3 regions of the Vibrio sp. Vb1554 genome follow, and region 3 is predicted to be linked to each of the others. Evidence: predicted binding sites of a transcription regulator. Region 3 holds the regulator's gene; each other region holds the start of a gene.

Region 1 (10,096 bases), on a different contig from region 3:
TACGAAGTGGGCTTAAAGAAAGGTAGAAAGGTTTCAGTTAACCGTGGAGTGGGCGGCGAACAAGCACGCAAAATGTTGGGCGATTCATCGAAATAGCCAGAATAGTAAAGGATTCACATAAGCACCCATGACTTCGATGTCTATAGGGCTTACTTTGAGAGCTTTGGCAGTATTGATAGGAATTTTCTTACAGAAACTCTTATCAATCTTACTTTCTCATAACAAATATTAATGCTTGTTTATTCATAATTCGCATCCCATTATGAGGCATGGTTTCGCCTCAGTTTTATACGGAGATTTTCCCTTGAAAAAGATGCCTATTGCACTAGCTCTAGTGCTAGCTCTTACTGGCTGTCAAGCCACTCAACGCCAAAATGCAACAACGGGTGAATACGAAACTAACTCCACCACGCAAGGCGCGCTTATTGGTGCGATCGCTGGCGCAGCAATCGGCCTAGCAACGGGTGATGATGCTAAAGAACGTCGTCAGCATGCACTCATTGGTGCAGCCGCAGGCGGAGCGACTGGCGCTGGCGTTGGTTACTACTTTGACCAACAAGAAGCGGAATTACGTCGCGCTTTGCTAAACTCTGGCGTACAAGTTCAGCGTGTTGGTGAAAATCAGCTTTTACTGCGTATGGAAAACGGTATCGGCTTCTCTTCAAGCTCTTACCAGCTTGATGCTAGTATCCATAACACTCTACGCGGTGTTGCTCGCATCCTAGTTGAGTACCCAGATACCAGTCTCGTTATTGACGGTTACACGGATAGCACAGGTAGTGAGTCATACAACCAAACGTTGTCAGAGCGCCGTGCAGAGTCCGTACGTCAATTCCTAGTATCTCAAAACGTTGCACCTGGTCGTGCAATTGCACGCGGCTACGGCGAACGTAACCCAATTTGCTCAAACCAAACTTCTGAAGGTCGTGCGTGCAACCGTCGTGTTGAAATCCAGATCTTGCCACTGAAGTAATTTGGTTGCACCATAACGGTAATAATAAAAAATTACCGGAGCAGGCCTAACCATTATCGTTAGGCCTGACATATTAATGTCTGTCAAAACGTCTGCCCTACTCTGCTTATTTAGCCTCAGCTTTTCTGGCTACTCACTTGCCTCTCAAGCTCCAAATGACCCCATCGAACAATACGAGTACGCACAACAATTATTGGCATCAAACGAAGCTGAAGCCTCACCAGAAACGCGCTACTGGCTAGAGCAATCCGCCAACCAAGGTTACCTCCCTGCACAAAAACAGCTCGCGAACGACTTTGCTAAAGGGATAAATGGCGAAAAAAATGAAACACAAGCGTTATATTGGCTAACCTCTATCGCACTCAATGACCCAACCGATCGTGGCTTTCTTCTCGCCGATTTTATTCAGCGCAATCCAGATAAGGTCACAACTTCTCAATTGACTGAAGCCTTGTATCAAATGGCTTCTCAGCATAATCCAGCAGCAGAACAAGCTTATAATCAACTGTTAGAGCAGCGCTTCAACCAACTGCGAGCTAAACAAGTCTCGCAAATAAAGTCGCTCGATAAAAAGGCTGAGCAAGCACAGGAAGAGAAAAGCACAGTTGCAAACCCCAAAGTAGAACACTCGCAGTTTTTATGGCTGATCTGGCTAGCGGCGATACTCATCATCAGCGGCTTAAGTTTTCTCGTAATCAAGAAACTTAAGCAGAATAGAAAAGCGCTTGAAGCCAAAGAGGAAAGCCAAAATCAACGAATGGCGAAAAAAATAAAAGAGCTAGAGTTTACGAACAAGCAACTGAAACGCCAGCTAGAGAAAGTATTCAAAGAGTTTAAGAAATCCAAAACCCAGGCAGAGAACCATAAGCTAAGCGTCGCGTGTGCTATGTTTGGCTACACACCACAACACATCCCTGATTTACAAGCAATCAAGCTACGCTATAGACAGCTATCAAAGCTTTATCATCCTGACACAAGAGGCAGTGAAGAAGAAATGAAGCGACTCAATCATGCCTTTAAGCTCGTCTCACAAAATGTTACAAAACAGTAAAAATAGGTCAGGATACTTTGGCTAGCATGCTTTTAGACCTATATAATCAAGCGCCGCAATCGATCTCCCTCTCAAACAAATTAACAGACATTTAACTTAAGTCGCGCTTTTATGCCATAATGCCCGGCGCAAAATAACACCTAACGACTCAAATTAATCTAGGTGGGGAGAAAATCAATGTTCACTGAAGAAGGCACCTGTGATTGGTGTAAAAAACCTAGCCTTGTAACTCGTCACGATTATTTAGATGGCAAGCACCACTACTCATGTAAAGCTTGCTACGATATGGCGAAAATCGACGTGCGCCTATTTAACCAAGGCGAATTACAAATGCGCGAACGCTTGCAACGAGCGAGCTAAGCAAGACGGAATCAACGGAACTGATTTTCAAAGGCGCCTTTTAAGGCGCTTTTTTGATCGGCCAAGCCCTATTTCCAATCTCTATCTCGTATTCCCTCCTATCTTACATAGCACGTCGCATCGGTTATCAGCCCTCTCCCACTGTATACAAACCATTGTCCGTGAAAAACACCTGTATATACAGTAGTAAACCCCTGTATGTCTCTCGTCCAACTTTCTACTCACCTCACATTTTTAAATTGATGTTAGACATATCAAAAATGAAAAACAACCACATAAATTCAATTACTTAGAATCAAATCCTTTTATTTCCTTCTCAAAAAACCGCAAATAACTTTTGAGAAACTGGTTGATCAGGTCACCAAAACAAACTACTGTATACACATACAGCATGTATAAAGGAACAGTAAGATGCAGTTACAAAGTCAATCTCATACATACTCTCGTTACAACGTATTGGCACAAGCAACTAAGCCCATGGCCGTTTCGGATCAGCTTCTATCTAAGCTGGCTGTTTTATCGCAGCAGAAACAATGGATTTTGTTTACAGCAGACTGCCCTCGTCCAGACTTTGAACAACTCACTGCTTCTAATATTTGCTGTAAAAACGTTATTCAAATGAAGCCCTCTCAACAGCTTTCAGAAGTCGAGATCGTGATAAAAGCCATCCGATCAGGTAATGCCAGTGCTGTTGTCGCATCCAATAAAATTGCACTTATGAATCAATCTATGTTGCGCGACGTGGCGCAGCGCTATCAGTGTGAAGTCTTTTTCGTCGAAGGCAGAGTTAATAAGTACCACTAATAAGTTCGACGTTATCTATCCTGCATCTCGCCTCCTTTTTAAGGGGGCTTTTTTAGTATTAAAGAAAACAGGCAAACGTTTGCTTTTTCTCTGGCGAGTTAAAATAGTTCTGGTATGATGCCCACATTCGATTTATTCAGCGCCCACATTTTGCTGAATATCTTCTCTTTCTGACGTTTGATTAAGATGATAGGAATGTCGCAATGAGCCTTGCTAATCAAGTACTTGCCGTCAATGACGACCTGCCAATTCGCACCCATAAACCCGTTCATAGTGGAAAAGTTCGTTCAGTTTACTGGTTAACTGAAGAAGACAGCACTCGACTGATCAAAGAAAAAGGATACAATGTCGCTCCAGATGCGCCTTTGGCTATCATGGTGATTAGCGACCGAATCTCTGCATTCGATTGTATTTGGCATGCTGAAGGTGGTCTTAATGGTGTCCCGGGTAAAGGGGCGGCGCTTAATGCGATTTCTAATCACTGGTTCAAACTGTTCAAAGAAAATGGCTTAGCAGATAGCCATATTCTAGACATTCCTCACCCTTTTGTTTGGATTGTACAAAAAGCCAAACCGGTAAAAATCGAAGCCATCTGCCGCAAATACATCACGGGTTCGATGTGGCGCGCTTACGCAAATGGCGAGCGCGAGTTTTGTGGAATCCAACTTCCTGAAGGGTTAGAAAAAGACAAAGCACTGCCAGAGTTGCTAATGACCCCATCCACAAAAGGCATTCTAAAAGGCATTCCCGGTGTGCCAGAAGCGGATGACGTTAATATTACTCGTCAAAATATCGTAGACAACTACGAAGCATTTAACTTCTCAAGTGCGGACGATATCGCACTCTACGAAAAACTGCTGAAAGAAGGCTTTAACGTTATCAGCCAAGCATTAGAAGCAATTGACCAAATCTTTGTCGATACCAAATTCGAATTTGGTTATGTTCATGATGCTGCTGGCAATGAAAAGCTGATTTACATGGATGAAGTGGGTACACCAGACTCATCTCGTATATGGGATGCTAAAGAGTACCAAGCAGGTCACATCGTAGAGAACTCAAAAGAAGGTTTCCGCCAGTTCCTACTTAACCACTTCCCTGACCCAGATATCTTGCTAAATAAAGAACGTATGCCAGAGCGTGAAGCACTCGCTCGTGATAATGCTTTACCCGTCGAATCTTTGATGGCGATTTCGAGCACTTACATTGGTATTGCCGAGAAGATTACAGGCAAGCCGATTCATTTGAGTGAGAATCCGAAAGCGGAAATCATCGAAGTTCTGAGCAAAGAATACGGATTGATTGACTAGCACTGTCGCTAGATTGCTAAACGCTTTCCAATAAAAAGTCCGCACTAGCTTGCGGACTTTTTTCGTATTAGGCTCAGTTTAGCCGATATTTAACGTAGTGCCATCTGTTGTAGAGGCTGACTTGGTCGTCACCTGATATGTTTTGTCTTTAATCGTTGATACGAAATACCAGGTCGACTCTGCCTTGCCGGGCGTAAAAGTAACGCGCATAAAGCCACGCTGTTTGATGTCTGCCCACTGTAATTCTGACACTAAGTGCGGCAGCGTGTATTCCATTTGAGCGATCGCGACAGGGTCTAACGCGAGGTAGGCCTCTAACCCAGGGGAACTCACAGAGCTAGTCGCAAACTCTACCCCGATAGGATGCTTAGATACGTCTTTAAGCTCACTTGCCCATGCGTTGTGCGTATCTCCGGCCAAGCAGACAAAGTTACCACTGCTGGCTTTGACCAGTTGATAAACTTTCTCTCGCTCAACGTAGTAGCCATCCCATGCATCTAGGTTATATGGCAAAGCAATGGTATCTAAACTTGGGTCAGAGAGATAACCCGTAATCGCAGAGTTTACCGCTAATAACGCCTCTGTTTTTTGTTCTTCAGTGGCAGTAAACAATTGAAACATCGCGGTCATAACCGAACTTGGCAACTCCATACGAGACATTAACACTTGTTGCCCTAGCACATTCCAAGTTGCGTCGTGCGTACTGAACGCATCCATCAGCCAAGCGAGTTGGTCACCGCCTAACAGCTCTCGGTCTTGACTGCGCGACTGGGCAACTAAACCGCCAATAGCTTCCATCGTTGGTGAGCTGAGCGAGAAATAATCCAACGGTTTATCACGCCCCACAAGTCGCGTGTCGAGCATCATCAAATTGACTAAACTTCCAAACGAAAACTGACGGTAAATCAGCATGTTTGAGAAAGTGTTTTCACGAACGGGCAACCATTCTGTCCACGCGGCAGCCGCAGCTGCACGACGATCATTAAAACTGCCTTCCTCTTCTTGATGGTTTTCCGCACCATTTTTCCAAGTATCATTTGCAAGCTCATGGTCATCCCAGACAGCAATCATTGGTAGGCTCGCATGTAACGCTTGCAGATCAGCATCTTGGCGATATTGCGCATACCGTTTTCGGTAATCATCTAAGGTAATGCATTCAGTGCCTTTGCTTGGCTCTCGCCCTAGTGCCTCAGCATCTTCATTAGCGTAGCCACCAGCACCATACTCATATATGTAATCACCGAGATGAAGCACCACATCAAACGGGTCTTGCTCATGTTGATTTAAAATCTCTCGGTACACATGGAAATAGCCAGCAGGATAGTTTGCACAAGAAACAACCGCCATGGATGCCTTTTCTACACCATCTTCTGGTAATGTTTGAGTTTGCCCGACTTCGCTAGTGACATCACCAACCATGAATCGATAGTAGTAACGAGAATTTGCGTTGAGATTTTGAACATCGACTTTTACCGTGAAATCTCGGCTCGTGTCTGTGGCAAAAGTGCCACTTTGCACGATATCAGTAAAATTTTCGTTAGATGAAACTTGCCAGCTTACATCTGCGTAGCTCGCTGAGGTTGTAACACGAGTCCAAATGATTACTTGTGTTTGAGTAGGATCTCCACTCGCCACTCCGTGCTCAAAGGTAACCGCAACAGATTCACTAGCATCGCTACCACAGCCCACCAGCCCGGTAACAATCGCCGTTGAAGAGGCAGCTTTCATAAAGTCTCGACGAGACAAAGACATATTGACTTCCTTTCTTATTGTGTTTGTTTTTATGCCCAAATGACGTGGTGACTCAATCATCCTTGTGTGCCAATAAGGGACGTTAATTCGAACTTACAGTACCAACCACTTAGTCGGTAATTTGTCCTAAAAACACAAAGTTAGAAGCTAGTTATGACAATTGCATTTCCAAACGTTACATTTTTGTTAATTTAAGTGCAAATACTCTATATTCATCACACTTCCAAGACCTGTGACAAAAACCTCAAAATAAAAAAGCGACCTACTTTGAGGTCGCTTTTCATTGCACTATTGTTAAGTGGTACATCGACGAAGTGGAAATGCTCAGCCTAAAACTTGATGTTAAGGACATCTTGTTCTGACGTGTCCACTTTCAACTGACTGCGAGATTCTATGTACTCGATTTGCTGAACATCGAGCGAATATGGCATAACGACTCGCAATTCATTGATCCCTTCATGTTTAGCTAACTGGGTTAAGCGGACCAAATTGGATTCATCACTTTTACGAGAAGACATCGATTTTAATGCGGCATCCCACAACCGATCTTCAGGCTTGCGCAATTCCGCAATGTTCTGTTTCCACATCAAACCGAAAATAGGCGCGATGGTGGCAAATGCCTCTAAAAAGGTCCATTTTTTACTACCTGTCGCTCCTAAAAAGCTAGTGTAGTCGAATTCAATGCACGTCTTTCCTTGTTGATCCATTCTATGCCCCCGACACTCGAAAATGAGATATACCAAATATCGTTCAACTGTTTTGATATAGCAATGGGATATAAAACATTCGTCTTTTATGCCCTAATTTACATACAAAAGGAAATATTAAAACCAGCTTTGTAACAACTGATGTACAGCTTCGCCATATATAAGCATTCAATTGATTAATATTTCAATTAAGAAACTAAAAACAACACGCAAGTAACGCTATCAATATGAAATCATTATAGATTCACCAAGAAAATATCAATTCTTGTCACAACGTCATCCGCCGACCTACTTTACATCAATCACTCGACTGGCCTTTTTATACTGTATCTTCCAACCAGCCCAACGTGGCAGCTCCCAACGCTTCGGGTCTCCCTTACGGTTTCCCTCTCGATAAACGACCTGTACTAGCTTGCGAGACGCGTAATACTCAACATCCAGTTGGAGTTCTGGCAGCGAAAGTTCTAAAGGGTACTGCTCCGTGAAATCGTCGTATTCCCATTCTGGAACACCGTTAAATGTTAAGTCTTCTGGTTCAAACAACGCCATATCATCGGTGTTTTCAACGCCTAATGTTTCCAACTGATCCTTTAACCAGCGAGAAAATGTCAAGGAGGCCAAGTCGTTAACCTCTTCTCCTTCGACATTAAGGCCCAATGCGTTGTAGAGTTTCCAGTGTTGGATTTGCTGTTTTCTTTGAGAAGCAAAACCTGGTAACAGTGTCTCGTCTTCTATCATTTCGACAATAGACTGAACAGCAACATCACCTTGTAACGCTTGGTGTTCAGTACAGATTGTTCGTCCGGCGTAGACAAAATGCATCGTTGCTCTTGGGGTCTCCTCTTCATAATTCGTCTCACCTTGTTGCCATACCCCTAGCTCAAGTTCGCGTAATAACGTCAGCGGGATAGGCATCATAACCGATGCGAGGTTTAGTGTTTGCTTAACGCCTCGTCCTGGCACGCTATGGCTATCTAGCACGATGGCCGCTTCTTCTTTATCAGGAAAGCGGCTGTTACGCCCAACCAGCATCTCGACTACGCCATTTCCTAGAGCATCTCTTCGACGAGCTCGTCGGACAAACACAAGCTCAGGGTGCAATGAGGCGATGGAGAAAAAGAGCGCTTCACGTTTATATCGAGAGGCAACGTCAAGTTCCGGTAATTCAAATACTTCTCGCATTTGTTTCGCTAAACCTTGCGCCTCTTCGAGTGCGCTGGCATCAATGACAATGCCCGGAAGTCGCTCCCCCCGAACCAAACGGATAAGCAAAGAGGCATCACACCCGTATGGCTCCTCTTGAGATAGAAGCTCAGCAACTTCACCACTTTGTCGCTGATAGAGCTGCGCAGGCACAGATAAGGCGGCAGCCAAATCAATCATTGCTTCCTTCTCTGGCTTCGCTTGAATTCTGGTAACGAGATCGGCAAACAGTGCATCAATGGGTAGTGGATATACTTTTCTCCCATGCTGCGTGACATTGCCATCCTCATCAATCGCTTCCATAGATAACAACGTCGAATGAGATGCCTCTAGCGACTTTGGGGGAATTGAGTCGAGAAAATCGAGTGTTGAGAGACGGTACCCACAACAAGCCGCTGCCAGCATGGGCTCGACGAGCTCTTCTCTGTGTAATTCTGGAGGTGTCACCAACTCTAAAGGCGCGTGCTCACCATATAGACGAATACAAGCCCCTTCGGTAACGCGACCTGCTCGCCCCATTCGCTGCGCGGCACTGGCCTTAGAAATGTTGGTTAATGTCAGTGCTGTACGTCCATTTCGTTGTACAGTTCTGCGCTCTAAACCACTATCGATTACCACACGGATATTAGGAATGGTCAGAGAGGTTTCCGCGACGTTGGTTGCCAATACGACTTTCCGTTGCTTTTGTACCGTCAGCGCACGATGTCGTTCTTCATCACTGACCGAGGCATGAAGTTTAACCACCATGACATCACTGCTGCTTTGTAGCATCTGCGCGCATTGGGCGATCTCTTTACGTCCTGGGAGAAAAACAAGAATATCGCCATCTTCATCTTCCAGTGCTTCTTTTACCGCTCCGACAACTTCCTGTTCACATCCCTTTTTGTTCGGTAAATAGCGGCTGTCTGTGGAACGATGTGTCACCGTGACTGGAAAGCAACGTCCTTCCGAACGCAGACGCTTAGCATCCAGGTAACGCGCTAGCTTTTCGCCTTCTAAGGTAGCGGAAGTGACGATCAATCGATGTTGATTTTCTTGCTTCAAAATGGCGGTTAATAGATCAATATCCCAGCGTCGCTCGTGAAATTCGTCCACTATCACGACATCAAAGTCTGCTAGCTTGTTTTCCGAAAACCAACGCAGTGCAACCCCCGGAGTCACAAATACAACTTCGGTTTTTTCATCAAAGTAGGCATGAAGCTTGATCGCGTAACCGACTTTGCGACCTATTGGCTCTCCAGATTGCTCCGCAAGAAATTCAGCCAGCGAGGTACAAGCAATTCGACGTGGTTCAATAACCAGAACGCGTCCGTGTTTTGCCGCCCACATGGGCAAGCGAGTAGATTTACCCGACCCGGTTTCGGCTTCCACCACAAGATGGTTAAGGCTTACATGATGGTCAAACTCAGCTTGCAGGCTGTCGATAGGTAGTTGAAACATAGAAATTGGATTTGATTTGATGATGCAAAACATTATACCCAAGTAAAAAAATCCTGCTTTAGGTATCTCTAAACAACCAATATTGCCGATATTTTCGTCGGTATCTGAATTTTTTTGCGACATTACATTGATGTGCATCAACGCATGTTTACAACTAAATAGTGAACCCGTTAAAATTTGGTGCGCATCCTTCAACCCTACATAAGGCACCCAATGAACAACGATAAACGCCCACTATATATTCCATATGCGGGTCCGGCTCTTTTAGCAACCCCTCTTTTGAACAAAGGCAGTGCATTCTCTGCTGAAGAACGTAGTTCATTCAACTTAGAAGGTCTGCTTCCAGAGTCGACCGAAACTATCCAAGAGCAGGTGGAACGTGCCTACCAGCAATACAAAAGTTTCGAAAGCGATATGGATAAACACATTTATCTGCGTAATATCCAAGACACCAACGAAACATTGTATTACCGCCTAGTGCAAAATCACATTTCTGAGA
Region 2 (10,096 bases), on a different contig from region 3:
TCAGTAGTATTTTTGTCGAGGTTTTCGCCCGTTCGTATATCAACTGTGTCGCTAACATCGTTATAGAACATAGTTAACTCTGTTGCGAGGTTATCGCGAGAGTTCACCAGCCCTTCCGTTAAGTTGATAACGCTTGCTTGATAAGCATGGATACGAGACACGTCCAGATTCAAAGCAGTAGCCGTAGCGGTAGCTCGCGCATATTGCACTGAGTAGATGTTATCAACGGTTGGTGCTTTTAAAGCGTAGGCGTAGGAGGCGTTTAAACGCGTATTATTGCTCGCATCAAAGTCGATATCCAAACGTGGGCTAAAGCCTTTATGCGTCGTTTCAGTGTAGTTATGTCCGGCAGCTGGATCATTATAATCCGGCGCTGCGTTCCCTTTTCCTTCACTCTTGATGTATTCGTAACGCAGAGAAGGTGTGATTGTTAGGCGCTCTGTTGCTTGATAGTGATCAGCAATGTAAGCGGCATAAATTGACTGCGTGCCAGATGGTTCGTAGTAAGGGGTGTACCAACCGTAGTTTTTCGCTTCATTACTGTCGTATGATGCGTTGAATACTAACGAGTCTCTATCGGTTTTTTGATATTGAAGCCCAGTGATTAGAGTGTGGTCTCCGAATTGTGCTTGGTTAAACACATCAACGTAGTCACGCTCGTAACTCAGCCATGACTCATGACCGTAACTGCCAACAGAAACGAACATTTTCTCGAATGCTACGTCAGGGCGAACCCAATGACGATCGTTTTCGGAACGTGCCATTTTGATATTGAAATCAATATACGGGTTAGTCGGCATGTAGTGGTAAGAGATGGTCGTGGTGTTGTCCGTGTATTTGTTATCGACGGTGTAAGCGTATTGGGCTTTTTCTAATGAGCCGTATTTCTTGATATTGTATTCGGTGATGTTAGGCATTTTTCCGCGGCGGTTAGCCCAAGGTTTACGACCTTCATCTTTGTAGCGAGTATGGCTAATTTCAAACTCGTGATCGTTATTTTCATAACCGACCTTTACGAGCATGTTTTCTTGCTCATAACCTGAGTAATCTAGCGTTTCACCACCTCCGACTTTAATGTCATCAGAATCTTTTACCGAGCCATTCGCTAGAAAATAAAAACCAGTATCGTTTTTACCATAGAGTGTTAGCGTGTAGGCGTTCTCATCGCCGTTGGTGTTGTATGCACTTGAGATGCGAGCACCAAAGTTTCTTTCGCCGTACAGGAGATCATCGACACTTTTGGTTTTAATGCGAATGGAGCCACCAAACTTCCCGTTGAGTGCTCGATAGTCGTGCGCGCCCTTGATAATTTCTGCTTCGCCAATTAAGAACGGATCAAAAAAGAAGGTACCGTAGCGGTATTGTTGAAAGCCAATTGGAGCGCCATCGACAAACACGGCGATATCGCTTGGATCATCAAAACCACGAATGTTAATACGTTCGCCACCAGAACGACCGCCACCATCTAATGATGCACCGGGAACGGCATCGATCATTGAGGCAAAATTAGAGTACTGTTGCTCTTCAATCTCTGACCAATTAATGGTGGTTTGCGCAGGCTCAGCAATGGTAATAGGTTTGGCATAACGAACGCCTATGACTTCAAGCTCTTCATTTGGCGTTGTCTCAGCATATGAATAAAGAGGGAAGAGCAAAGCTAGTGAAATGAGATTTACTTTGAATGGATGACTTATTAATCGTTTCATATTGATGATTTATAGTGTTTTTATGAAGCTCGGATTATAAGAACATTATTACGATTAATAAATGATAATGAGATTAATTATCAAATGTGTTTTTGCGACGGATTGTAAAGTTTTTTATCCATTCGTGGAAACTACGATAAGTATCGTTAGCGTACATAAAACAAAAAGCCCAGCATCATGGACGCTGAGCTTATTGGCTTTAAACAAGATAGTGCGAGCACTGTTGCTCCTTTTGAGCTAATCAGGCGCCTACTTGGTAGGAATTACTGAGTTTCTAACGGTATCTGTCCGGTGGTCAGCGGCTCGGCATCGAATTCAGTGAGGCCTTCAATATAGCTTTCGACTGCTTGCTCTAAAGCATTATCACCTTGGTTAAAATAGGCAAGGTGGAAAATTGCATCGCCTTCGTTCACCAATGGTAATGTTTGTTGACCGATAACTAAACCACGCTTCGGGGCTTTTAGTTCTATCTCATCATGACCAAGAGGAGAGCTAATATAAGCGAGCGTTTCACCCTGTTCTACTTTGTCTCCCAGATTAACGACAGTACGCAAAATGCCGTTACCTGACGCGCGAACCCAGCTGGTGGACTTCGCTATGATAGGCTCAGGCAGCTTTTTCCTGCTCGCTCGCAACATACCAATGGCTTGCATTACGCGCCGAACCCCGAACACACCAGCGCTGATCGAAAGTGGATCAAAGCGCAATGCTTCGCCAGCCTCGTAGGTGAGCACTGGAATATCACATTTTTCTGCTTCACTGCGTAAAGAGCCATCACGCAATGCTGAATCAACAATCACTGGCGTTGCAAATGCTTGAGCAATACGCAGAGTTTCTGGGTTGCTTAAGTTTGCGCGGATCTGTGGCAAGTTCGTGCGATGAATGGCCCCTGTGTGTAGATCCAAAATGTAGTCACAACGCTTGGCAATGTTGTTAAAGAACCCGTGTGCCATACGAGATGCAAGTGCGCCTTTTTCACTGCCAGGAAAGCAACGGTTGAGATCTCGTCGGTCGGGCAAGTAACGAGATTTATGGATGAAACCAAAAACGTTAACGATAGGTACTGCAATGACAGTGCCTTTCAGTTTTTGTGGATCCAGTTGGTTAATGATCTGACGAACGATTTCTACGCCATTAAGCTCATCACCATGGATAGCAGCATTCACCATTAAAACTGGTCCTTCTTGTTTCCCATGGATTATTTCCACAGGAATAGATAAAGGCGAATGTGTATATAGCTTCGCTGCTTCAAATTCGATCTCTAATCGTTGCCCTGGTTGTATTTGATGTCCTAAGAGCTCAAACACTTTGCTTTTTTTACTTCTGGCCATAAACCATCTCTGTCAAATGCGTCATCAGCAATGTAACAATTGCTGCAAAATCGCACTAATCATTCTCATTAAGGACACGACAAATTACTTTAATCGTCATGCGTGAAATTTTGGTATGTGTGAAGTTTTTGTTTTCAATATGATCTTTTCTATCAGTTTAATACATAACAAGCCATAGAGAAGAGAGCGCAATAATAGCCTTAAAAAATGTGACTGTATTAAAAATAATACTGTTCATGGAGGACAAAAAAACGGACTTTTAACCCTACTTTTTATCCGATAATATCCGCGCCGAATTTGAGGTTTCACACTTTCTAACTAGAGGTTTTGATGAAAAAGGCAATTGCTAAAATTGGTGCATTGACTGCGGTAGCAGTTTCACTTTCAGGTTGCGTAGGTAGTAATGCCGTGACAGGTTATGTCATGGGGTTTAACTTGAAAGCTGTTGACAACCGTTACGCTCGAGGTGGCCTAAATATGCTTTTAGCGCCTGTTTATGGTGTCGCGATCGCAGCGGATTATATCGTGTTTAACTCTCTAGAATTTTGGACGGGTAAGAACCCGTTAAATGGTAAGCCACATATCTTCGATACAAAGGTAGATACTTACATTGATGTCAATCACCAGTTAGATAAGTCGTTAACGACGGCACCAATCGCACCATTAGCGGATAACCGTGTCATTGAGCAGGGGCGAATGCAGCAAATCGATGAGAACACTGTTCAAATGGATATTACTTACAGTAACGGTGAAAAGGCGACACTCATGGGTGTACGCGATGGTGAGTTTGTTACTTACTACATTGATGGTGAAGTTGCTGCACAAACCTCAATGGATGAATTAGCCGCTTACGCGCAAAACCGTGTGTAGTTGGGTTCAACTAAACCAAAAAAAGGGTGCCGTATGGCACCCTTTGTCATTTTTCGTGATTGAATTATGCTTTCTCTGGAATCGCTTCTAAAAGCGCGACCATCTGATCCCAGTACAACTGAACAGTATCAATCTTCACTTTCTCATCTGGAGAGTGAGGGAATTTTATTGTTGGACCGAAAGAAACCATATCCATGTGTGGGTATGGTTCTTTAAATAGGCCACACTCAAGACCAGCATGGATGACCATGATGTTCGGCTTATGACCGTAAATGCCTTCATACATATCACGGAAAATTGCCATGATCTCGGAATCTGCATCTGGCTTCCAGCCAGGGTAAGCGCCTGAGAACTGAATTTGTGCGCCTGCTAGCTCAGTAATCGAGCGCAGCATGCTTTCCACTTGGCTACGGCCAGAGTCAATGAGAGAACGAATCAAGCAAAGCACGGTGACTTTATTTTCTTCTGTGCTGATCACACCAACGTTTAGAGAAGTTTCAACAACGCCTTCCACCTCATCACTCATACGGATTACGCCGTTTGGACAAGCGTTAAGTGCCGCAATGAATCGTTGCTGATCGGCGATTGAAAATACTTGCGCGACAGTCGTGATCGCTTCATTAAAGGTTACGATACCTGTTTCGATTTTACCCAATTCAGTTTTAAGCAGCTCAGTGTAGTGGTTGAACAGCTCAGCAAGTTTGTCTTGGTTTTCGACAGGAAGCGCGACAGTAACAAACGCTTCGCGTGGGATTGCATTACGTAAGCTACCACCACGGAATTCGACTAAACGTAAATCAAGCTCTTGAGCATGACCGGCAAGGAAACGACCAAGTAATTTGTTGGCATTACCGCGACCTGTGTGAATGTCACAACCTGAGTGACCGCCTTTTAGGCCTTTCAGCGTCAGTTGGCGTGTTACAAAACCTGCAGGCGTTGATTCTCGAGAAATATCGAAAGTCATGGTGCCATCAACGCCACCTGCACAACCCATGTAGACTTCGCCTTCTTGCTCAGAGTCTGTATTTAGAAGAATCTCACCCTCTAACCAACCAGCTTCAAGGCCAAATGCGCCAGTCATGCCTGCTTCTTCATCAATCGTCAGCAGAACTTCGAGTGGACCGTGCTTAATATCTTTAGATGCCAATACAGCAAGGCAAGAAGCCATACCAATACCGTTATCTGCACCAAGCGTCGTGCCTTTCGCAGTTACCCATTCGCCATTGATGTAAGGTTGGATTGGATCTTTGGTGAAGTCGTGTTCAGTGTCTTCGTTTTTCTGCGGCACCATGTCGATGTGTGCTTGAAGTACAACAGCCTTCTTATTTTCCATTCCTGGTGTCGCGGGCTTTTTGATGAACACGTTACCGGTTGGATCACGGCGAACGTCAAAGCCTTGCTCTGTTGCCCAGTTGATAATGTACTGTGCTAATGCTTCTTCATGTTTCGATGGATGAGGGATAGAACAAATCTTATCGAAAAACTGCCAAAGTGGAGCAGGTGATAAGGTACTGATCTCAGAATGGAACTCAGACACGGATGACTCCTTTTGATGTGCTTTGCCAAATATATACCGTAAAAATATTATCAAGGTAGCATTAAATGCTATACGACTTGGCCTTCAAATTGCCGTTAGCATACCACCAGATAAAGAGTACGAGTAGTCGCGATCACAAGGATTTCTCTCAGAACTGTCACAGTTTGTGAATACAATAACAAGCACTATGTGTTCTCTATCATATATTCTGAAAGTGGCTTTATTTTTTAATTCATAAAATTGTAATTTAATTACACGTAAACTTTGATAAAGGTCAATTTGTGCATTTTTTGTGATTCCAATCACTAAAATGCTTGTAATTAAATTTCTTGGTGGTATATTTGTAACCAGCTTCTGAGAGAAGAATGAAATGCTCAAAGGATGAGTCCGTTTTATCGCCTCCAAGGAACCGAGAAATCAACGAATGTTTAATTGATTTAAAAGGTGATAGTTATGAAAGGTTTACCAAGTACAATGTTCTGGAATAGCAAGTCTGTTTACACCGGTAACTTTGTATACCCAACAAGCTTTGGCTACTAAGTGAAGTCAACGCATGTGACTCGAACAGTTTGTTCACCCCTATAAATTGGAATTTTTTTTCAGTGATAGTGCTGACATGATTCACCGCCACCCAAATTGGGTGGCGTTTTTTTATCTCTATTTTCTCTTCCTGACTCACTTATTGCCATCAAAGCCTTCTTCTATTCCCCATTCTTCGGTTTTATCGACTTTTCCATCAAATCTGTTAGATACCATGTTTAAAATGGGCCTTTTTCATCTGAAAGTTTAGTACATTGCTCAGTTTTTATTCTCTTTTAGAGAACTGTGTTATCTGGGTTACCTATTGTTTTATAAGAATATATTTCTTTGCTTGCTATGATAGATTAGAGAATGTGTTTCATATCCAAAGAAAAAAAACGCATTAGAGTGAAGATTCTATCTAGAATTTGCTATTTGATAACTTTATAATTCCCGCCAATCGATTACGCAACCGTTTACTTTTTACCTTTACAGGATTCGATCATGCTCGAGAGGCTTTTTAAACTCAGTGAAAATGGCACAAATGTGCGCACTGAGATCATTGCAGGTGTTACGACCTTCCTAACTATGGCTTACATTATTTTTGTAAACCCAGCGATCCTGTCGGATACCGGTATGGACCGTGGCGCCATTTTTGTCGCGACTTGTCTTGCTGCCGCAATCGGCTGTTTTATCATGGGATTTGTTGCCAATTACCCAATCGCACAGGCACCAGGAATGGGCCTGAACGCATTTTTTACTTACTCTGTTGTATTGGGAATGGGTTATACGTGGCAAGTTGCGTTGGCGGCTGTATTTGTTTCTGGCCTTCTGTTCATTCTTTTAAGCGTATTTAAGATCCGTGAGTGGATTATTAACTCGATCCCGCATTCTCTACGAACAGGTATTTCAGCTGGTATTGGTCTTTTCTTAGCGTTTATCGCATTAAAAAATGCAGGTATCGTCGTTGATAACCCAGCGACATTAGTTTCTATGGGAGAGATCACATCATTGCCATCTGTATTGGCCGCGATTGGCTTCTTTCTTACGATTGCACTGGTTCACCGTGGTGTGAAAGGTGCGGTGATGATCGCCATTCTTGGCGTTACAGCGCTTGGTCTTCTATTTGGTGATGTGCAGTGGGGCGGTATTATGTCAACGCCACCAAGCATTGCGCCAACTTTCATGCAACTGGATTTCTCTGGTTTGTTTGAAGTAGGCATGATTTCCGTCGTATTTGCTTTCCTATTTGTCGATTTATTTGACACCGCAGGTACGCTCGTTGGCGTTTCTCAAAAAGCTGGTCTAACTGATGAGAATGGCAACATCCCTCGTTTAAACAAAGCGTTACTTGCAGACTCAACAGCAACGTCAGTAGGTGCATTACTTGGTACCTCCAACACGACATCTTATATTGAAAGCGTTTCTGGTGTAGCTGCGGGTGGGCGTACTGGTCTAACAGCCGTGGTTGTTGGTGTACTCTTCCTACTTGCTCTATTGTTCTCACCACTTGCGGGTATGATCCCTGCTTATGCAACGTCAGGTGCGCTATTCTATGTGGCGATCTTGATGCTGTCTGGGCTAGTAAGCATTGATTGGCGTGACCTAACTGAAGCGTCCCCAGTTGTTGTGACTTGTTTAGTTATGCCGCTAACATTCTCGATTGCAGAAGGTATCACGTTAGGCTTTATCGCATACGCGGCGATCAAGTTATTCAGCGGTAAGGGCCGTGAAGTGTCGATGAGTGTATGGGTGATGTCAGCCATCTTCATCGTTAAATACCTCGTCGGTTAATTTCTCGAGCAAAAAGCCAGTGTGGATTTATTCACGCTGGCTTTTTCTTTTTTACGTTGTTCACAGAAGACGGTTTTTCTGCGGAATAGGCAGAGAATTTTGATATCACCGTTGGTATTAGCGGTGTGTTTCGGTAGAATAATCGTTTGCGCAGCTTGAAATCCTCGTCTCCAAACATTTTGGAGAAGTTAGTGAGCATTCCGCTTTTGAGTGACTTCGCTAGATTTTGAGGATGCATATTTTCAAATTATTAGGTTATTACAATGAGTAAAAAATTCATTATCACTTGGGATGCAATGCAGACTTACTGCCGTGAACTGGCTGAGAAACAAATGCCAGCTGAGCAATGGAAAGGAATTTGGGCGGTAAGCCGCGGCGGTTTGGTTCCTGGCGCTATTTTAGCTCGTGAACTGGGTATTCGTTACGTTGATACAATCTGTATTTCAAGCTACGACCATGATCATCAGCGCGATATGACGGTACTAAAAGCACCTGAAGGTGATGGCGAAGGTTACCTAATCGTTGAAGACCTAGTAGACAGTGGTGATACAGCGCGCAAACTACGTGAGATGTATCCAAAAGCGAAAATGATCGCTGTGTGTGCGAAACCATCAGGCAAAGAGCTGCTGGATGATTACGTTGTAGATATTGCTCAAGACACTTGGATCGAGCAGCCTTGGGATATGTCAATCCAGTATGCTGAGCCAGTAAACCGCAAGCAAAAATAAGCGCGGTTAAAGAATATTGAGAAATGCCCCTTTATAGGGGCATTTTTTTTATTATGATATTAAATCATGCTAATAGCCTAGGGTTCTTCCTATGTCTGAAGACGTCAGTAAAAATCTTTCCGAAACTTTGTTCGTGAAACATAAGCAAGCAAAAGAAACCTCCGCGCTTACCCAGTACATGCCGACCAGTAAAAAAATACTTGATGAACGAGAAGCGCAGGGTGATCGTGCTTGGTATCGTCATTTGCGTCGCTTGCAATGGGCTTGGCAAGGATTGTCTCCGATCGAAATGGAAGGCGTACTGTCCAAAATTGCTTCATCATCTCACTCGCGAACCAATGATGATTGGTTAGACACTGTAATGGGTTATCACAGTGGTAACTGGACATTTGAGTGGATCAAGCTTGGTATGGATCATCAGAAGCGAGCAAATGAAATGCAAGGAGAAGAGGCAGCGGATGAACTCTTCACTGCTTCTTTGTGTTTTAGTATTGCAGGCTACCCACATTTAAAAAATGATAACTTGGCATCGCAGGCTCAAGTACTGGCAAACAAAGCGTATTCTGACGGCGCAGAAAAAACTAAGTACACCATCAAGCAAATTGAAGTGCCTTACCAAAATCGCAAAATCATCGCGAACCTCCATTTACCAAGAACGGATAAACAGTTGCCTGTGGTCATGGTGAGCGCTGGTTTGGATACTCTACAAACCGACATGTGGCGTTTGTTCCGTAATCGTCTTGCACCGCGAGATATTGCGATGTTAACCGTAGACATGCCTTCGGTAGGGCATAGCTCTCATTGGCCCTTGACCGAGAATTCAAGTTGCCTACATCAAGCGGTATTGAATGAGCTTTACTCGCTACCTTGGGTTGATCATCACAAAGTGGGGTTAGTTGGGTTTCGTTTTGGTGGTAATGCCATGATCAGACTCTCTTTTGTCGAGCAGGAAAAGATCAAAGCTTGTGTCGCTCTAGGCGCGCCCGTACATGATATTTTTACTTCCCCTCAGAAGTTACAAAAAATGCCGAAGATGTATTTAGATCTTTTGGCTTCCCGTTTGGGGAAAAATGCGGTTGATATTAATAGCATGGCTGGTCAGATGATGGCGTGGTCATTGAAGGTTCAGGGCTTCCTGAGCAGTCGAAAAACCAAAGTGCCTATTTTGGCTTTGAGTCTTGAAGGCGATCCAGTGTCGCCACACAGTGATAATCAACTTGTTGCTCTATTTAGCCAGTATGGTAGAGCGAAAAAAATCAGTTCCAAAACAATTACAAAAGGATATGAGCAATCCCTCGATTTAGCCATAAAGTGGCTAGAAGATGAATTATTAGGGTGACAATTCTCCTAAATTAGTTAAGAGTGATATATCTGAGCAAAAAATAAGCTCATGATAATTAAAAATAATAATCATTCTTGGGTGTTTACTTTTAACTATGAAAACGGAGATTCATATGTCAGAGACGACTCAGGGCCCGACTCACTTTCGCTTGATGTCAAAGTTGAAGGCGATAGGGCCTTACCTGCGCGAACCACAATCGCAAGAAGGGCGCTATTATTTTGATTGTTTATCTGTATGTGTAGACGACAAAAAATCGCCTGAGAAGCGTG
Region 3 (10,096 bases):
TGGATTTTACTCGAGTGTCGCGAAACTATTAGTTGCATTTTGTAAACTAGACAGCGCCTACCTTCTTGGTGAATAATTGCCGCCTATTTTTAGGGAGCCTGCCTATCGGGCTTCCTGTATGCCTGAAAGTGACCAATTGTAAGTAACTTGGGTATAATATTCGTTTGCCTTAACTTAGCGCAAAGACGCTTGGTTATTTAGCAGTCAAAATGTGACTTCAAATACACAAATCTCTTGCTGAAAACATTGCTAGTCAGTCCACATAGGGCTAAAATGTGAGCGCAAACGATTAAATATGATTTATATGTAAACCGCTGAAATATAGCGGTTTTTGTGTTTTCTTAACAGGTTGATGGCAATTTCTCATCAGATAGAAAAAAGATAAAATTCATCGACCGATGCTGCTACGCACCCTTTTGTCGCACTTGGATCAACCGCTGCCGAGACACTTAGCGCCAATTTTAGATTGCTAGGTGTGAAACCATTAGAGCATCAGGTACATCCAATACGACATATTTCAGTAGCTCGATACAGGACACCATTTATGGCCACGATAAAAGACGTTGCTCGCTTAGCCGGCGTTTCCACTACGACAGTTTCGCACGTTATCAATAAAACGCGTTTCGTTGCAGAAGCAACGCAAGAAAAAGTAATGAAAGCCGTTGACGAGCTGAATTACGCGCCAAGTGCCGTTGCACGCAGCCTAAAATGCAACTCAACTCGTACGATTGGCATGTTAGTAACTCAATCAACTAACCTATTTTTCTCAGAAGTGATTGATGGCGTTGAGAGCTACTGTTACCGCCAAGGCTATACTCTGATTTTATGTAACACAGGCGGGATTTACGAAAAACAACGCGATTACATTCGTATGCTGGCTGAAAAGCGCGTTGATGGCATCCTTGTGATGTGTTCTGACTTAACCGAAGAACTAAAAGAGATGCTTGACCGTCATGCGGACATTCCTAAAGTGGTCATGGATTGGGGCCCAGAGAGCTCACAAGCAGACAAGATCATGGATAACTCAGAAGAAGGTGGCTACATTGCAACCAAACATCTGATTGACAATGGTCATACGGATATCGCTTGTCTAAGCGGTCATTTTGAAAAGCTTGCTTGCCAAGAGCGCATTGCAGGTTTCCGTCGCGCAATGAGCGAAGCGAACCTAGCTGTAAATGAAGACTGGATCCTTGAAGGTAACTTTGAATGTGATACGGCCGTATTAGTTGCAGATAAAATTACCGCAATGGACAAGCGCCCGACGGCGGTATTCTGTTTTAACGACACAATGGCTCTAGGCCTAATGAGCCGCTTGCAACAAAACGGGATCAAAATTCCTGAAGATATTTCAGTGATCGGCTACGACAACATCGAGCTTGCGGAATACTTCTCTCCACCGCTAACGACTATCCACCAACCTAAGCGTCGTGTTGGTAAAAATGCATTCGAAATTCTACTTGAGCGTATCAAAGATAAAGAACACGAAAAACGAATTTTCGAAATGCAACCTGAGCTTGTAATTCGAAATACTGTGAAAAAAATGAACTAAATTTCACTGTATTTAACCGTGTTAAATAAGCGCTCTATAGGGGTGCTTATTTTTTTGGGAAAATTAAGCATTCTCTAATACTTCACACTGCTCTAATAACAATTGACTAACGTTAACTCCCTGTTTTATATAAATGTAATATATATTAAGAACTACTTTTCAAAGGCCAATTTACACCTTTCCATATGCAAAATAGAGCATTCAATCTATCATTTTTATTGAACCGAAATCACACTTTTAACGCTAAACCGTGATGTTAATTCAATATAAGAAGTATGCTCATTGTGTCACGCACAGGGCAAACCATTCGAAAGAGTGGGACGCAAAGCCTCCGGCCTGAACCATATTACGATATGGAAGGTAGCGGGGTTACCGATGGCAAGTGTGTAAGCAATGACTTTACTCTGTAATGACATTGTTTTTACGCATGTTTGCTACTCTCTCGGACCTGACTTTTGGTGGCGTAATATTAATTACACCGAGATAACAAAACATGGATAAACCGATACTCAAAGACTCTATGAAGCTATTTGAGGCACTTGGTAATATCAAGTCGCGCTCAATGTTTGGTGGCTTCGGACTATTCGCTGATGAAACAATGTTTGCACTAGTGGTAAACAATCAGCTTCATATCAGAGCAGACCAAAAAACTTCATCTGACTTCGAGAAACAAGGGCTAAAGCCTTACGTTTATAAAAAACGTGGCTTCCCAGTCGTTACAAAGTACTACGCTATTTCCAGCGATTTATGGGAATCAAGCGAACGCTTAATCGAAGTAGCGAATCAATCATTGAAAAAGGCAAAGCTTGAGAAAGAACAGCAAGCAAGTACAAAGCCTAACCGTTTGAAAGATTTGCCTAACTTACGACTGGCTACCGAGCGCATGCTAAAAAAAGCCGGCATCGAATCCGTAGAGAAGCTTGAAGAGGAAGGTGCGCTTAACGCCTATAAAGCGATAAGAGATACGCACTCTGCAACCGTCAACATTGAGTTGCTATGGGCACTAGAAGGTGCTATCAACGGCACTCATTGGAGTGTGGTACCTCAAGCTCGCCGAGATGAGTTGATGAACGGCCTCCAATAAAAGTCGGCCTAAAAACTATCTTGTAAAACCGCAGTCTAATCTGCGGTTTTTTTGTGAAATTTTTTCGGTTTTCCTACTGTCTTATTACATATATCCCAAATTGGAATCAAAATTATGAATAAGAAACTGATTTTAGGTCTCATCCTACTAGCGGCTATCGTCTTTTTAGGTATTAACTTTGGCCAGTATTTAACCTTAGAGAATGCAAAAGCCCAACAAGAAGCACTAACTACATACATCGATCAGAATTTTGTATTCTCGGCTGCGATTTACTTTTTTACCTACATTGCAATTACCGCTTTTTCTATCCCAGGAGCGGCAGTAGTCACCTTACTTGGTGCAGCCTTATTTGGTTTTTGGACAAGCTTGCTACTGGTTTCTTTCGCTAGCACTATGGGGGCAACACTGGCCTTCTTGAGCAGCCGATACTTATTGCGTGACTGGGTACAAAACAAATTCGGAAATAAACTCAACGCAATTAATCAAGGTGTCGAAAAAGACGGAGCTTTTTATCTATTTTCCTTGCGTCTAATCCCTGTATTCCCTTTCTTTCTAATCAACTTACTGATGGGCTTAACGCCGATGTCTGTAGGTAGATTTTATCTCACTAGCCAAATAGGTATGCTGCCAGGCACAGCCGTATATCTGAATGCAGGTACTCAATTAGCAACAATTGAAAGCCTATCGGGCATTGTTTCACCCGCAGTATTAGCGTCTTTTGCGCTATTGGGACTATTTCCAATCATCACTAAATGGGTTATGAATAAAGTAAGGCCGACACCAAGTCAGCAAAACTCGTAATTGGTGAAGTGGGTATTTTGATGAAAATATTTATCGCTAAAAACCCAGCAGAAGCACACATTGTATGTGAGCTGCTTAAAGTGGAACAAATTTACTGTGAAGTTCGTGGAGAAGGTATTTTCGGCTTAAAAGGAGAACTGCCGTTTGGTGATGATACCGATCCTTATGTGTGGCTTTTTGACACTGCACAAAAGATGAAAGCTGAAGAAATAGTAAAAGCATATCGAAAACAATCCGATAGGCATGAGTATCAAGATTGGCAATGCCCAAAATGTCATGAAATAAACGAAGGGCAATTTGGTGCATGTTGGCAATGTGGATATCAACTAGGAGAGCTATAGCGGCTCTCCTATTCAGTGGATGCACTCAGTTTTAAGCACATACAGCTTGCTGTTTAATAAACTCGATGGAGTGTTGATTGAAGTCTTCTGGACGCTCTACATTGCATACATGACCACAATTCGGGATTTCTCGTAGAATGCTGAGCTTATGTGCTGCAACCATTTCTTTGACAGGTTTAATAAACATGTAATCCCTGTCGCCCATTAAGTAAAGAGTCGGAATGGGTAACTCTCGATCTTTAAAATATTTCATTAACGGATTTACATCAGCGGCGAGAATAAACCAACGTTTAAATTCTTTTTGGCAAAGCTTCTTGGCTTCGCGAATAAAAAGGTGGCGAGATTCTCGTTGGCTTCTTTGAGGCATAACAATATAAGCGAACAGTTTGTAGAGCCACATGTACGGTAGGATATGCTTACAAAAATTACCTAATTTCACCAATATCTGAGAACGAGTGTTAAGCCTTGTGACAGCACCGCCGAGCACCATCGAACGTACGCGCTCTGATGACAATTCAGCAAGGTTTCGAACAATAATAGTACCAAGCGACATACCGACAAAATGAGCGGATTGGATCTTTAAATGGTCCAATACTTTCAAAATATCTTGGGTAACTTCCGTAAAGGTATAACGGCTAGCAATGAGCTCTTTAAGTAACTGATTTGACTTTCCATGACCTCTTAAATCGATCAGCAATAAGTTAAAGTGTTGCTTGTAAGCTTTAATTTGCTTGAACCAGATAGAAGAGCTACCACCAGCACCGTGCACAAATACAACCCACTCATGACTAGTAGGGTGCAAATAGGTTTTATGAAAAAGTAGCGGCTGGGTCATATTGAGTATCAAAAAGATCGTGCTATTGAGTAAAAAGCCATCCTACCACACTCCCCTTACTCAAGATAATAAAGGCACCTCATTCGGTGCCTTTCGTTACAATTTTAAGTCAAACTAACGCTGAGTGGTAAAGCTGCAAATAAGATTCTGCGGCCTTTTGCCAACAAAAGTCTTGTTGCATCGCGTGCAACTGTACTTTATTCACTTCAGGCTCGTTTTGAGCGTAGAGCAACAGTGCCCTTAGCATCGTTAACAACAATGCCTGCGGTGTCGGTTCGAAAAAAACAAACCCCGTTGCTTCAGATGGGTTTACATCATAATCGCTAACGCTGTCCTTTAAGCCACCAACACCGCGTACTATCGGTAATGTCCCATAAGCCATACTATAGATTTGGTTTAAGCCACATGGTTCAAACTCAGAAGGCATCAAGAAGAAATCAGAACCAGCTTCAACGATATGCGCAAGTTCATTGTCATACGCTTCTACAAAGGCAAATTTGCTAGAAAACTGCGCGGCAACCTCTCGTAGCTGAGCGGCAAGAATAGGGTCTCCGGTCCCAACGACAACTAGCTGAACATCGTGCTTCAAAAAATCGGCCAAAGCAGGCAACAAGTAATGAACGCCTTTCTGCTGGGTCAATCGACAAACCATACCGAACATAGCTACATTTTTTTCGGGCAAATTTAGTCGTTGTTGTAATGCTTTTTTACAAGCTTTCTTCCCTTGCGACATACTTTGCTGGTCGGCGCAGTAATTAACTGGCAAGTAAGTATCCGTTTCCGGGTTCCAAGCACTGTAATCACAACCGTTCAAAATACCAACTAAGTCCTGCGCGCGTTGCTGAAACTCCCAAGCCATTCCATGACTGCCAAGCTCTGTTTTGAGTTCCTCTGCGTACGTAGGGCTGACCGCGTTTATCTTATCTGCATTCATTACACCAGCTTTGAGCATCGTAATATGCGTTGCACTCACCGCAGCATCGGGAACGTTTCTACAATGAAACTCTGGCAAACACTGCACGTCTTCATAACTAAATACGCCTTTAAAGACCGCATTGTGAATTGAAATGACGCTTTTAGTATGAGCAAAAAACGGATCATTGCCATACCTGTGCTTGAGCAAAAATGGAACAAGACCTGTGTGCCAATCGTTCGCGTGTATGATATTAGGTTGAAAGGCGAGCTTGGGTAACATGTCGAGACATGCTGCACTAAAAAACGCAAAGCGCTCGCCGTTATCAGTATACGCTTGGTTGTTCTCCGCATACATTGATGGTCGATTGAAATACGGCGGACAATCAATCAGGTAAACAGGATTTTGACCTAACATGAGCCGCAAAACTCGGTACTCCGTATGCGGCCATGATGTTAATTCTGTTTCTAATACAACTTCTGCGTCTGCGAGTTTATCAATACTGCTGTACGCAGGGATGGTAATTCTTACGTCTTGCTGTAGGTTTTGAAGGGCTTCCGGTAGTGCCTTGGCAACATCTGCCAAGCCACCACTTTTAATGAGGCCTTCAACCTCAGAAGCTACAAACAGAATAGATAAGTTGTTAGTAGCCAACTCGAGCTCCTTTCGGAATAACAACAATGCCCTCCTCAGACACGTGGAAGTGTTTTTTATCTTCTTGAAGATTCACACCAATCTGAGTACCAGGAGCAATATCAGCATCCTTGTCGACAATCACACGACGTAAAACACAGCCTTCGCCAATTTTTACGTCACCAAGAAGTATACATTCGCTGATATCGCAAGCAGAAGCAATATTACTGCGAAAACCAAGCACCGACTTTTCGATTCTTGAGCCTCTAACATAGCTGCCATTACACACTAAACTATCGATTATCTGCACACGACCATTATCAGAGTCGGTAAATGTCGCAGGTGGCAATGGTGGGTAGTAAGTGTGCAATGGCCATTTACGGTTGTACAGCGAAAATGGTGCATCTTTTTCTAGCAGATCCATATGCGCTTGCCAGTACGCATCAATAGTTCCGACATCACGCCAGTACACCTCTTCTTTTTCGCCACTGATTTTGTTGGTACTGAAGTCATACACGAACACATCACCTCTAGGGAACATCTTTGGAATGATGTCCTTTCCAAAATCATGTGATGAAGCTTCATTATCCGCATCTTCGACCAACTCTGAGAACAGTACCTGAGCTTCAAAAACATAGTTACCCATTGAAACTAAAGCGTAATCAGGATCACCAGGAATCGACTTCGGATTTGCTGGTTTTTCTTCAAAGCCAATCATACGACCTTCGCTATCCACTTCGATAACCCCAAATTGCGACGCCTCTTTTAGTGGCATGCGCAATGCAGATACCGTCAGAGAAGCCTTCTTTTCTGAGTGGAAGTTCAGCATTTGTTTGATATCCATCTTATAGATATGGTCAGAGCCAAAAATACAAACTTGCTCTGGTTCCTCTAATTCCATAAAACGCAGGTTTTGATAGATCGCGTCCGCCGTCCCTTCGTACCAACGTTTACCAGTACGCATTTGAGCGGGAATAGGATCGATAAAGCGGTCTGTAATGCCGTTGATGTTCCACCCCTTTTTTAAGTGATGGAATAAAGATTGAGATTTAAATTGGGTTAGGACGTAAATGCGCATCAGATCCGCATTAACAAAATTGTTTAGAGCAAAATCGATCAATCGATAACTACCACCAAACGGTACCGAAGGTTTACTGCGAGATTCCGTTAAAGGTCTCAAACGAGAGCCTTCACCGCCAGCAAGAATCATTCCCAAAACACCAGCCATTTGTTGTTCTCCATATCGTTATAGCTTGGATTTGGTACTCGCTTGAATGAGTCATACTCGGGGAGTCAAGCGAATACATTTAGCAACCGTCTCTGAGTTTCTGTGAACTCTTACAACACGGATAAAAAAGCTACGGCACTTCCAGTATGCAACGTCCACTCTTTCCTTATTTTTTGACGCAAACAATGCACACAGTTGCACTAATTTTTGTAATAAATTATCTAAGCGGGTTCTAAATTACAATTTTTAATACGCCATTCTGTGTACCATACAGCTCTTGCGTACTCAAGACGATATCTAGATCACACATGGAAAAGCAAACGATTACATTATGAAAACAATTTACGAACGGATTCACTACACCGCCGATTTTTTAGCCCAATGTATAACAAATATGTGAATGCAAAATGAAAGTTACAACGAATATTTTTTACATAAAAAATACGTCAGCGACCAAGAAATATTGATGCTAGAATCTTCTCGCGTCAGCAAAACTCAGTCAAAGCAGCAAAGATCTATACGAACAACACAGTGGCCTTTACGCAAAAAAGGCAGCGATATCGCTGCCTTTTTACATTACTTAGTTCGTACGTTTTTATGCTTTCGCTTTTTTACGCTTATCAGTGACTTCCCACTTGCCGTCAACAAAGAGCGCTGTCCAACCAGATGGTTTGCCGTTCTCTTCCGAACGAACGTAGTTCTCTTTTGTTTTACGGCTAAAGCGTACAACAGCAGGACGACCATCAGGATCTTCTTGCGGCGCAGTTGCTAGGTATTTGAACTTCTCAGGTAAACGCTCTTCAAAACGCGCCAGTTCAGCAACCAAAGGAGCACGTGTCTCGCGCGATTTAGGGAAGTTGCTTGCCGCCATAAATAGCCCCGAAGCACCATCACGAAGCACAAAATACGCATCTGAGTTTTCACAAGGTAACTCAGGAAAATGAACAGGATCTTCTTTCGGTGGCGCGACTTCGCCATTCTTAAGAATCTTACGAGTGTTCTTACACGTTTCGCTCGTACAATCCATGTATTTACCAAAGCGACCGTTCTTAAGCACCATATCAGAGCCACATTTGTCACATTCAACAACTGGACCATCGTAGCCTTTTACTTTGAACTCGCCGTATTCAACAAGGTAGCCTTCACAGTTCGGGTTATTACCACAAACATGCATCTTACGCTTGTCATCAATCAGGTATGCGTCCATCGCTGTTTCACAGATCGGACAACGCTTTTTAGCACGAAGAGCTGCGGTTTCAACGTCTTCTTCTAGAACGTTAATAATACCTTCTTCGTCACCCAAGTTGATGGTTGTCTTACAACGCTCTTTTGGTGGTAACGCGTAACCTGAACAGCCTAAGAACACACCTGTCGAAGCAGTACGGATGCCCATTGGACGGCTACACGTCGGACACTCGATATCCGTCATGACGATGTGATTTAACTTCATACCGCCTTCTGACTCATCTAGCTCCGCTTTTTCAAGATCGCCAGTAAAATCAGCAAAGAAGTTGTCTAACACAGCTTTCCAGTTCACTTCACCTTCAGCGATTTGGTCCAATTTCTGTTCCATACGCGCAGTAAAGTCGTAGTTCATCAAATCGTTAAAGCTGTCATCAAGGCGGTCAGTAACAATTTCACCCATTTTTTCAGCGTAGAAACGGCGCTGATCAACTTTCACGTAGCCACGATCTTGAATCGTAGAAATGATCGATGCGTAAGTCGACGGACGACCAATGCCTCGTTTCTCCAGCTCTTTAACCAGTGCTGCTTCAGTGTAGCGCGCAGGTGGCTTTGTAAAGTGCTGTTTAGGGTCAAGTGACTCTAAGCTTAGCTTATCGCCAAGTTGTACCGCTGGAAGGATTGTATCCTCGTTTTTGCCCATTGGACGCTGTACACGAGTCCAGCCGTCAAATTTAAGGATACGACCTTTCGCTTTAAGCGTGTATTCTGCCGCTTTTACGCTGATGGTTGTTGAATCGTATTCTGCTGGCGTCATTTGACACGCTACAAACTGATTCCAAATCAAAGCGTAAAGTTTGTGCGCATCAGCATCGACACCTTGCAGGTCTTCCGCCTTAACACCCACATTTGAAGGACGGATCGCTTCGTGCGCTTCCTGTGCTCCTTCTTTGCTACCGTACGTCAATGGTTTCGCTGGTAGGTACTTATCACCAAACTCAGAACCAATAAAGTCACGTACAGCGTCCACAGCCTCGGCACTTAGGTTAGTCGAGTCAGTACGCATATAAGTGATGTAACCGGCCTCATAGAGGCGCTGAGCTAGCATCATGGTCTTTTTCACGCCGTAGCCCAGACGTGTACTTGCTGCCTGTTGAAGCGTAGAGGTGATGTAAGGTGCTGAGGGCTTGCTCTTTGTAGGGCGGTCTTCACGCTTACATACTTCGTAACTTGCATTCTCAAGTACAGACATCGCTGCTTTGGTTTCTGCCTCATTAACTGGCTTAAACGCAGAACCGTCTTTCTGAGCAACAAGCAGTTTAAAGTCCGCTTTGTCTTTCGTTTTCGTATTCGCATGAATGTCCCAGAACTCTTCTGGTACAAACGCGTTAATCTCACGCTCACGCTCAACTAACAGTTTCACCGCAACAGACTGCACTCGACCAGCAGATAAGCCACGAGCCACTTTTTTCCAAAGTAGAGGTGAAACCATAAAACCAACGACACGGTCCATGAAGCGACGTGCTTGTT

What was found. The regulator PurR, encoded in region 3, represses purine synthesis genes. The targets are predictions, from matches to a motif close to TNANGNAAACGTTTNCNTNA.
Region 1: the regulator PurR is predicted to act here: its motif matches at 3,256-3,275, upstream of R8N28_RS06485 (phosphoribosylaminoimidazolesuccinocarboxamide synthase).
Region 2: the regulator PurR is predicted to act here: its motif matches at 6,428-6,447, upstream of R8N28_RS16605 (NCS2 family permease).

The regions. Positions count from the first base shown of each region.
Region 1 covers NZ_JAWPOJ010000005.1:109,624-119,719, reverse strand. The annotation lists gene R8N28_RS06510 (DUF2786 domain-containing protein) at 1-96, shown strand, start outside; gene R8N28_RS06505 (OmpA family protein) at 314-973, shown strand; gene R8N28_RS06500 (molecular chaperone DnaJ) at 1,050-2,024, shown strand; gene R8N28_RS06495 (hypothetical protein) at 2,202-2,384, shown strand; gene R8N28_RS06490 (SulA-like leucine-rich domain-containing protein) at 2,796-3,188, shown strand; gene R8N28_RS06485 (phosphoribosylaminoimidazolesuccinocarboxamide synthase) at 3,392-4,495, shown strand; gene R8N28_RS06480 (alkaline phosphatase D family protein) at 4,574-6,247, opposite strand; gene R8N28_RS06475 (hypothetical protein) at 6,577-6,954, opposite strand; gene R8N28_RS06470 (helicase-related protein) at 7,243-9,597, opposite strand; gene R8N28_RS06465 (NAD-dependent malic enzyme) at 9,811-10,096, shown strand, end outside.
Region 2 covers NZ_JAWPOJ010000020.1:62,351-72,446, reverse strand. The annotation lists gene R8N28_RS16625 (TonB-dependent receptor domain-containing protein) at 1-1,706, opposite strand, end outside; gene R8N28_RS16620 (succinylglutamate desuccinylase/aspartoacylase family protein) at 1,970-3,037, opposite strand; gene R8N28_RS16615 (DUF3332 domain-containing protein) at 3,368-3,907, shown strand; gene R8N28_RS16610 (aminoacyl-histidine dipeptidase) at 3,972-5,444, opposite strand; gene R8N28_RS16605 (NCS2 family permease) at 6,468-7,757, shown strand; gene tet(34) (oxytetracycline resistance phosphoribosyltransferase domain-containing protein Tet(34)) at 8,021-8,485, shown strand; gene frsA (esterase FrsA) at 8,577-9,824, shown strand; gene crl (sigma factor-binding protein Crl) at 9,940-10,096, shown strand, end outside.
Region 3 covers NZ_JAWPOJ010000012.1:9,039-19,134, reverse strand. The annotation lists gene torD (molecular chaperone TorD) at 1-76, shown strand, start outside; gene purR (HTH-type transcriptional repressor PurR) at 545-1,549, shown strand; cyclic di-GMP riboswitch class I at 1,837-1,926, shown strand; gene R8N28_RS12010 (TfoX/Sxy family DNA transformation protein) at 2,043-2,633, shown strand; gene R8N28_RS12005 (TVP38/TMEM64 family protein) at 2,748-3,434, shown strand; gene R8N28_RS12000 (DUF2007 domain-containing protein) at 3,455-3,775, shown strand; gene R8N28_RS11995 (alpha/beta fold hydrolase) at 3,807-4,610, opposite strand; gene glgA (glycogen synthase GlgA) at 4,720-6,177, opposite strand; gene glgC (glucose-1-phosphate adenylyltransferase) at 6,167-7,384, opposite strand; gene topA (type I DNA topoisomerase) at 7,980-10,096, opposite strand, start outside.